DNA from 3 places in the Iodobacter ciconiae genome. Region 1 is predicted to be linked to each of the others. Evidence: predicted binding sites of a transcription regulator. Region 1 holds the regulator's gene; each other region holds the start of a gene.
The links. Region 1 encodes sigma-54, which starts transcription at its own class of promoters, with help from an activator protein. Its sites were predicted from a motif close to CTGGCACGCTTCATGCTT; they were not measured.
Positions count from the first base shown of each region.

Region 2: a site for sigma-54 is predicted at 1,979-1,996, ahead of flgJ (flagellar assembly peptidoglycan hydrolase FlgJ). Genes of this name have one in related genera too.
Region 3: a site for sigma-54 is predicted at 1,865-1,882, ahead of glnK (P-II family nitrogen regulator). Genes of this name have one in related genera too.

Region 1 is NZ_CP034433.1:2,808,870-2,812,148, reverse strand. It holds gene lptC (LPS export ABC transporter periplasmic protein LptC) at 1-30, shown strand, start outside; gene lptA (lipopolysaccharide transport periplasmic protein LptA) at 8-511, shown strand; gene lptB (LPS export ABC transporter ATP-binding protein) at 508-1,233, shown strand; gene EJO50_RS12320 (RNA polymerase factor sigma-54) at 1,234-2,607, shown strand; gene hpf (ribosome hibernation-promoting factor, HPF/YfiA family) at 2,632-2,958, shown strand; gene ptsN (PTS IIA-like nitrogen regulatory protein PtsN) at 3,064-3,279, shown strand, end outside.
Region 2 is NZ_CP034433.1:835,158-838,436, forward strand. It holds gene flgG (flagellar basal-body rod protein FlgG) at 1-39, shown strand, start outside; gene EJO50_RS03720 (flagellar basal body L-ring protein FlgH) at 56-739, shown strand; gene EJO50_RS03725 (flagellar basal body P-ring protein FlgI) at 805-1,896, shown strand; gene flgJ (flagellar assembly peptidoglycan hydrolase FlgJ) at 2,033-2,890, shown strand; gene flgK (flagellar hook-associated protein FlgK) at 2,989-3,279, shown strand, end outside.
Region 3 is NZ_CP034433.1:2,695,527-2,698,805, forward strand. It holds gene amt (ammonium transporter) at 59-1,468, opposite strand; gene glnK (P-II family nitrogen regulator) at 1,489-1,827, opposite strand; gene EJO50_RS11805 (accessory factor UbiK family protein) at 2,151-2,411, shown strand; gene rimJ (ribosomal protein S5-alanine N-acetyltransferase) at 2,408-3,010, shown strand; RNA gene rnpB (RNase P RNA component class A) at 3,153-3,279, opposite strand, start outside.

The DNA of each region.
Region 1 (3,279 bases):
ATGAGCTATGAGCCGATTCATACCCGCTAAAATTATTTTATTCATGTTGCTGGCAGGCTCTGCTTATGCAGAAAAAGCAGATCGGGAAAAACCGATCAAAATTGCTGCAGCAAATTGTGTGATGAATCAAAAAACGCAGGCAAGTGTCTGTACCAAGGACGTTGTACTGACTCAGGGCTCATTGAGCATACGGGCGGATAAGCTGACAGTGCGTCAGGATGATGCAGGTAATCAATACGTTGCCGGAAACGGTGGCCCTGTTCGTTTCCGGCAAAAAATGGATGATAGCAATGACTGGGTGGATGCTGAAGCACTGCGTTTTGACTATGACGGCCATACTGGCATTATCAAGCTGATGGATAAAGCCTGGGTCAAGCGCGGTGAAGATCAGGTTTATAGTGATCTGATTACCTACGATTTAAAGAATGAAGCCTATCAGGCGCAAGGCAGGCCCGAGGGCAACGGGCGCGTTAATATCGTGATTACCCCGAAAAAGGCTCCTGCTCCATGACCAGCTCTTTACGTGCCGAACAGCTAGAAAAACGTTATGGCAAAAGAACCGTTGTGCGTGATGTCACGATGGAAATCTCAAGCGGTGAAGTGGTAGGTTTGCTTGGCCCTAACGGGGCAGGCAAAACAACCAGTTTTTATATGATTGTTGGCCTGGTAGGCATGAATGGCGGGCGGATTACGCTAGATGGTGAGGATATCGGCCATTTACCTATTCATCAGAGGGCGCGGCGTGGTTTGGGCTATTTGCCGCAAGAAGCGTCTATCTTTCGTAAAATGACGGTGGCACAAAATATCAGTGCAGTGCTTGAATTACATTGCAAAAATAGTGAGCAAATCAGCACTCGCTTAGATGAGTTGCTGCATGATTTGCATATTTCGCATCTGCGTGATGCAGGCGCGATGGGATTATCAGGGGGGGAGCGCCGTCGGGTAGAAATTGCCAGGGCTCTGGCTGCCAACCCGCGTTTTATTCTGCTTGATGAGCCCTTTGCCGGGGTAGACCCGATTGCCGTGATGGATATTCAACGTATTATCGGTTTTTTAAAACAAAGGGGAATCGGTGTTTTGATCACTGATCATAATGTGCGGGAGACCCTTGGTATTTGCGATCGTGCTTACATCATTTCCGAAGGTGCGGTGATGGCGTCAGGCGCTCCGAAAGACATTGTTGAAAATGAAAGTGTGCGTCGGGTATATCTCGGTGAACATTTCCGCATGTAAATGAAACAAACTCTGCAGCTGCGGCTATCCCAGCAACTTAATCTTACTCCCCAACTACAGCAGGCGATCAAGCTGCTGCAGCTTTCTACCCTTGATTTTCAGCAAGAGCTTGAACAGTATCTGAGTGAAAATCCGCTATTGGAGCGGGGAGAGGAAGCTGCGGCTGGTGAAGCTGAGCAGCCGGAGTCCCAGTGGGAAATAGGAGAGGACGACGGCTTGCGCTGGGAGGGCTCCAGCCATAGCGGCTCGGATGATGATGAAGATTTTGATCCTGCCAGCAATATTGCCCGTGATTTGGATTTGCGTGAATATCTGTTACAGCAGGCGGGACTGCTGCCCCTCTCCCATAGGGATAAATCGTTATTGCTGATGTTGATAGAGGCGTTGGATGATGACGGTTTTCTTTCTCAATCCTTAGAGGAGGTTTTTTCTCAGCTGCCAGAGGAACTAATTCAGGATTATGAGCTCGAACCTGATGACTTAAGGATTGCTTTAATTCGCTTACAGCACCTGGAGCCGCTTGGGGTGGGCGCAAGGGATACGGCAGATTGTTTATGCTTACAACTGCGCCAAAAACCCGATAGTGCCGCAAGAGAATTAGCATTAAAAATTGCCCATAATTCGCTCGATTTATTAGCCGGACGGGACTACACTAGGCTTAAACGAACCTTCAAATGTGAAGATGGTGAGTTAAAAGCTGCACAAGAATTGATTGTAAGTTTAAATCCAAGACCAAGTGCTCAATGGTCTGCAGCGTCACCCAGATATGTAAGCCCGGATGTGATTGTGCAAAAGGTAAGAGGTGCCTGGCGTGTCAGATTACACGATGCCTCCATGCCAAAATTACGGGTAAACCGCCTTTATGCAGATATCTTACAAAAAGGTGATGGCGGACATCTGGCGCGGGAGTTACAGGAAGCCCGCTGGCTGGTTAAGAGTGTACAGCAGCGTTTCGACACTATTTTACGAGTGGCCACGGCAATTGTAGAGCGGCAGCGTGCGTTTTTTGAACATGGTGAAGTGGCAATGCGCCCGTTGGTACTCAGGGATATTGCTGAAGAATTAGATTTACATGAGTCCACTATTTCCAGGGTGACCACGCAAAAATATATGCTTACGCCGCGTGGCCTGTATGAATTCAAGTTTTTCTTCGGTAGCCATGTTGATACGGATGCCGGGGGAGAGTGTTCTGCTACAGCGATCAAAGCATTGATCAAGCAGATGGTGCAGCAAGAAGATAAGAGAAAACCTTTAAGTGATAGTGTGTTGGCAGAAGCTTTGTCTGCTCAGGGTATTGTGGTAGCACGTCGTACAGTTGCCAAATACCGCGAGGCATTGCAGATTTATCCAGTAAGTCAGCGCAAAAGTTTGTAAGGCCCCAACGGAAGGAGTAACCCTATGAATTTGAATATCAGTGGCCATCATCTTGAAGTGACCCCGTCTATCCGTGAATATGTAAACAGTAAGATGGAAAAGGTCATCCGGCACTTTGATAATGTGATCGACGTTAATGTCGTCCTCTCCGTGGAGAAACTGCAGCATCAGGTTGAAGCAACCGTTCATGTTCGTGGCCGTGATATCCATGTGGAAGCAGCGGATGAAAATATGTATGCGGCTATTGATTTGCTGGCAGATAAGCTTGACCGTCAGGTGGTGAAGCACAAAGAAAAATCAATGGATCATCGTAATGAATCCATTAAGCAACACCAGCCTGCCGCCGAATAAAGCAATTTTTGTCACCTTAGCGGGAACCGGAAGATTCAGGTTCCCGTTTTTGTTTTTAAACGACGGCGCTACAATAGGTGTCGTCCCTGTTTTGGTCTGTCTACAATGAGCTTGATCGCCCAAATTTTGCCGAGCGGAAATGTCTTTCTGGACATGGAAGTGAGCAGCAAAAAACGTATTTTCGAACAAGTCGGTATTGTGTTTGAGAATAGTCACGGTATTGCCCGCAGCGTTATTTTTGATAGTCTGTTTGCCCGTGAGAAGCTGGGCTCTACAGGTTTAGGTCAGGGTGTTGCCATTCCGCACGGCCGGATTAAAGGT
Region 2 (3,279 bases), 1.9 Mb from region 1:
ACCTCTGATGAAATGCTGCAAAAACTGACGCAGCTCTAGCTTTGAAAGGATTGAAATGATTGCTCGCTTCGCCGTTGCGGCAATGATTGCCGTTTTGCTTGCCGCTTGTACTACGCCTCCTTCGGTGGTTACTCAGCCAACCACGGCAAGACCTGCACAGCCTGTGGTTGCAAGCATCAATAATGGCTCCATTTTTCAGCCCAATAGCTCGCGTTTACTGTTTGAAGAGCGCGTTGCCCGCAATATTGGCGATTTGCTTAATATCACCATCGAGGAAAACCTTTCTGCGGTTAATACCTCAAATAGCAGCAGCAATAAAGCGGGCTCGCTTGATTACAGTACAGCCGGCAATATTCCCTTGCTTCCATGGAGCATTGAGCAATACTTTTCACGGGAAGCTTCTGCGGCTGTTAAGTTAGCAGGGACAAATAAATTTGAGGGTAAGGGGGCAACCAATAGCACCAACACCTTTAAAGGTACGATTGCCGTGACGGTGGTTGATTTGCTGGCAAATGGTAATTTGATTGTGGGCGGCGAAAAGCAGGTTGCAGTGAATAACCAGATTAATACTTTGCGTTTTACCGGGGTCATTAACCCGCTGGACATCAAGGCAGGGAATACGATTTCATCCAATAAAGTGGCTGATGCACGTATCGAGCAGCTGGGTGTTGGCTCTATGGCCGATGCTAATACCATAGGCTGGCTGCAGCGCTTTTTTTTAAGTGTGATGCCGTTCTGAATCTGTTGTCCGGGTTGGGCATAGATGGTTTTGATCTGATTGACCGCTCTTAATAGGTTGTGTGTATGTCCCGGTTTGCCCTGATCTGCTGCTTTTTATTTACGCTTGTGCCCGTTCACGCTGAAAAGCTGAAAGAGCTGGCGTCCGTTGCCGGTGTGCGTAATAACCAGCTGGTGGGTTATGGTTTGGTGGTGGGGCTGGACGGGAGTGGGGATCAAACTACGCAAACGCCGTTTACCGTGCAATCGGTTGTGAATATGCTGACTAATCTGGGTATTCAAGTGCCTAGTGGTGGTAATTTGCAGCTCAAAAACGTAGCCGCCGTCACGGTTACATCTACCTTGCCTGCCTTTGCAAGGCCTGGCCAGCCGCTGGATGTGACCATTGCCTCGATCGGTAATGCAAAATCCCTGCGTGGTGGCACATTGCTGATGGCACCGCTAAAAGGTGCCGACGGGCAAATTTATGCGATGGCCCAGGGCAATATTATTGTGGCCGGAGCTGGCGCATCGGCGGGGGGCTCCAGCACTCAGGTGAATCAGCTGGCTACCGGGCGTATTCCGTCAGGGGCGACGGTTGAAAAATCGGTGCCTACGCTACTGGGTAATGGCGAGTTTGTTCAGCTGGAGCTGCTGACTACAGATTTTACAACCGCCAATCGTGTTGTGAATGCAGTGAATACACAGTATCCGGGTACGGCCGTGGCCTTGGATGGGCGCGTGATTCAGGTCCGTGCACCTCAGGACAATAATTTACGTGTGGCTTTTTTATCTCGCCTGGAAAATATCGATGTCACTCCGGCAGAATCGGGGCCCAAGGTTATTATCAATGCCCGTACGGGTTCGATTGTGATGAATCAGTCGGTTAAGCTCGATAGCTGTGCAATTTCCCATGGTAATTTAACGGTGACCATTACCGCAGATAATACGGTGGTGCAGCCTAATCCCTTGGCCGGTGGAAAAACCGCAAAAGTACAAAATGCAGATATCCAGATTCAGGCTGATAAAGGGCCGATTGCCCGCCTGCCTAAATCCAGCACGCTGCGTGACGTGGTACGTGCGCTTAATGCAGTGGGAGCAACGCCGCAGGATTTGCTGGCAATTTTGCAGGCGATGAAAGCGGCAGGCAGCTTGAAAGCCGAGCTGGAAGTAATTTGATGGTTGATATTATTTAAGCGCTGCTTAGTCTAAGCAATTAATTCATTATATTTTTCTGATACCCCGCTACCTGATCATTACTCCGGCATAGTTATTGCTTGATACTTGCTTAATCCTTTATGAAGCGCAGCCCAGAATGATCTCCTCTGCTCATCCTTCCAGCAATGATCTTGCCATCGATGTTCGCGGCGTGGATAGCTTGCGCCAGCTGGCACGTAAAGATCCTAATCAGGCTGCGCTCGCTGTTGCGCGTGAGTTTGAAGCTTTACTGACTAGCCAGATGCTGAAATCAATGCGCGAGGCAACCCCTAAATATGATGAGATGGAATCTGGCACTGCGGAGATGTTTCGCAGTATGCATGATCAGCAGTTGAGCCAGATGTGGTCCAAGCAGGGTGGCGTAGGATTTGCCGAATCGATTGTGCGGCAGATTGAGCTGCAACGTGATCCTTCGCTTTATCAAAAACCTTCTCCTGCATTTCACCATACTTTGCCAGCGGCAAAAGCCGCCGAGTCTTCGGCAAAAGATGCCGTTTTAAGTGGCCATTCTTTTGCTTCCACGCTGGCTGGCAATGCAAGCTCTGCCGCAGCATCTTTAGGTGTCTCGCCGCACGTGCTGGTTGCGCATGCGGCGCTGGAGTCGGGATGGGGGAAAAAGCCCATTAAAGATTCGGAAGGGGGAGATAGTCACAATTTGTTTGGTATTAAGGCAAGCAAAGACTGGAAAGGCAAAACGGCCGATATTACTACCACCGAGTTTGTGGGCGGGCAGGCGCAAAAGCGGGTTGAGCGTTTCCGGGTTTATGATTCTTATGCAGATTCGTTTAATGATTACGCCAGCCTGATCAAGCGTCGTTATGCCGATGCCGTAGGACAGGGAGCTGATGCGCAGGCTTATGCGCGTGCCTTGCAATCGGGCGGGTATGCAACTGATCCGCAATACGCGAATAAATTAGCACAGGTCGCCGAACAATTACGCCGCCAATTAGCATAAGGGGTCAGTTTTTGATGGCCCGGCAGCTGCGGGTGTTTAGAGCGGTCTTTAAGTATTGGCCATTTGTGCCGATAAAATAGTAGCAAAGGAGTGGCATCATGGGCGCCAGTGTTTTTGGTATTGGTTTAAGTGGCTTAAATACAGCAAGCCTGGGTTTGAGCACAACGGGTCATAATATTGCAAATGCCAATACACAGGGCTATTCACGCCAGAGTATCAAGCAAAGCGCTCCCTATCCCCTGTATACGGGGAATGGTTTTACAGGTTTGGGGGTGCGTGTTGATACGGTGCAGCGCTCTTATGACGAGTTTTTAACCAAGCAAGTGCAATCGGCTACTTCACAAAATAGTTATTACGACACGTATCTGGCCGAGATCAAGCAAGTTGAT
Region 3 (3,279 bases), 110 kb from region 1:
AAATTGTTAATGCCCCAAGGCCATCGTAAAGATGGCCTTGGGACTTTATCTATATAAGCTATAGATTATATGCCTTTTCACCGTGGCTGGTCACATCCAGACCTTCGCGCTCTTCTTCTTCCGGTACACGCAGGCCAATCACCAGATCAACCAGCTTAAAGGCAATAATTGAAACCACCGCCGACCATAGCAAAGTTGTGCCTACGCCGATAGCTTGTATTTTTACCTGAGCAAGAATCGAATAATCAGCAGCTACTTTATTGCTCACATAATCCCAGATGCCCGTGCCGCCCAAATCTGGCGCAGCAAATACACCGGTCAGAATGGCCCCTAAAACTCCACCCACGCCATGCACACCAAACACATCCAGCGCATCGTCCACACCCAATAAACGCTTCAAACCATGCACGCCCCACAGGCAAATCACGCCTGCCAGTAAGCCAATCACTAAAGCACCGCCTACACCCACAAAGCCGCATGCCGGGGTAATCGCCACCAGACCAGCAACCGCACCTGAAGCCGCGCCCAGTAATGAAGGCTTACCTTTAAGCACCCACTCCGCCAGCAGCCAAGACATTGTTGCTGCCGCTGTTGCCAGCCATGTATTAATAAATGCCAGAGCCGCCACACCATTGGCTTCCAGAGCCGATCCGGCATTAAAACCAAACCAGCCAAACCACAGCAATGAAGCGCCAATCATAGTCATGGTTAAGCTATGCGGTGTCATGGCTTCACGGCCAAAGCCAATGCGTTTGCCCACCATAAATGCCCCGACCAAACCTGCAACCGCAGCATTGATGTGCACCACCGTACCACCCGCAAAATCCAGCGCACCTTTTTGGAATAAGAAACCAGCCGTGGCGGTTGCCGCATCTGCCGCAGCTTGCGTGAGGTACGCATCAGGGCCAGTCCAGTACCAGACCATATGAGCCATCGGCAGGTAGGAGAAAGTAAACCAGATTGCACAAAAGGCCATCACCGCAGCAAACTTAACCCGCTCGGCAAATGCCCCCACAATCAGGCCACAGGTAATGGCTGCAAATGCACCTTGGAAAACCACATAAATCAGCTCGGAAATACCGACACCCTTAGTAAAAGTGGCCGCAATCGAATCCGGCGTTACCCCTTTGAGCATCACTTTGCTGAACGAGCCAAAGAAAGCATTGCCTTCAGTAAACGCCAGCGAATAGCCATAGACTACCCACAGCACTGAAATCATTGCAAATACAGAAAACACCTGCATCAGCACCGACAACATATTTTTAGAGCGAACCAGGCCACCGTAAAATAGCGCCAGACCTGGGATGGACATCAAAATAACCAGCGCGGTGGAAATAAACATCCACGCGTTGTCCCCTTTATTGATGGTATCCACGATGGCAACCGGTGCAGATGCTGCAATTTCGACGGCAAAACCTTGTGCCGAGACCGCACCGAGGGCAAATGCTGTAAACAATTTTTTCATCATCTCTCTCCAGCAAAGTTCAATCAGATGGCGTCTTCGCCCGTTTCACCCGTACGAATCCGCACCACGTGCTGCAGATCAAATACAAAAATTTTGCCATCGCCAATCTTGCCGGTGTTGGCTGCCTTTTCGATAACTTCCAGCGTTTGCTCCAGCTGGTCATCAGCAATAGCCACTTCCACTTTTACCTTGGGCAGAAAATCCACCACATATTCGGCACCACGATAAAGCTCGGTGTGCCCTTTCTGGCGACCAAAACCTTTCACTTCGGTTACGGTTAAGCCCTGAACGCCAATTTCCGACAATGCTTCGCGAACCTCATCGAGCTTGAACGGCTTAATAATCGCAGACACGAATTTCATGGGGTGCTCCTTATAAAAGGTGGGGACGCTCATGGATTAGCACAAAGTGTGCCAAACAAAAAAACGCTCTGTTTTCATAAAGTTAACAACTAAGCAAGCAGGTGATGCTCCAACAATAGACGTTTCATGGTGCACTGCAACTTAAATTTGCACCAGAGTAGTGCGATCTAAAAATGGCAAGCTTCTGCTAAACTTAAAGATCAAACTGACCCCGTTTTCAGACGAAAGCCCTGAACACAGCACAGAGTAAGCTCTTAGAACAACGGGCCAGGGATGAGCCGCCACCGGCATACGGTGCAGTAACAACACTGAGGATATTTAACATGCTTAAAGATAAATTTTTTGATGAAATCGCCAGCAAAATCACCGAGGCAATTGCCGCCAGCCCAGCCAAAGATATGGAAAAAAACGCCCGTGCCATGATGGCATCGGCCTTTACCAAAATGGATTTAGTCACCCGGGAAGAATTCGAAATCCAGCAAGAGGTACTGGCTCGCACACGCGAAAAAATGCATGAATTAGAAGCCCGGATCAGCGAGCTGGAAACCAGACTACACGCCAATAACCCGCAAGATGCCTTATGAGCCTGGTGTTAAAAAATATCTTTCGAAAAGTACCAGAACCTGCACAGCTCGAAACTCAACGCTTAAGGCTTGTGCTGGCAGAGCCGGCACAAGCCGCGCTCTGGGCCGGCTTTCAGCAAAAAAATCGCAGCCATCTTGCCCCTTGGGACCCGCAAAGGGATGAGGATTTCTTTACCCCCTTTGCCTGGCAGCTCCGCTTAGAAAACGCCCGCCTGCAGTACCAGCAAGGCTCAGCCATTCATTGGGTGTTACTGGATAAACAGCAGGATGAAATGTTAGGGCAATGCAGCTTTAGCAATATTGTCCGTGGCTCTTTTATGGCCTGCCATCTGGGCTATTCGCTTGCAGCATCGGCAGAAGGCAAAGGGCTGATGAAAGAAGCACTTGACGCTGCCATCGGGCATCTTTTCAGCACTCAAGATTTACACCGGATAATGGCCAACCATTTGCCGCATAATCTGCGTAGCGCCAAACTCTTGCAACGCCTGGGCTTTGAGAAAGAAGGCTATGCCCGCTCTTACTTAAAAATTGCCGGAATATGGCAGGATCATATTTTAAATTCATTGCTTAATCCGGCGCACTTGCAAGCATCAGAATAAAAACAATTCTTATTTTATTTTTAAATCAATACAATTGGCTTTTCCCTGCCTTTTGGATTCCAGATTTGAATCTGGCAAGCAGAGTTTTCAAACGCAAAAAAGCCGATCCTTTTTTTTGGGATCGGCTTTCTTACTAATGGGGTTGCGGAGCCGACCGATAAGCCGGGTTTTGTAGCCTTGAGTTACCCCAAGGTGACAGTCATTCCTCTAGGCCCAGCATTGCTGCTGGGCTCGTGCAACCTACCCGTAGACTCGGCGGGCCACCTCAA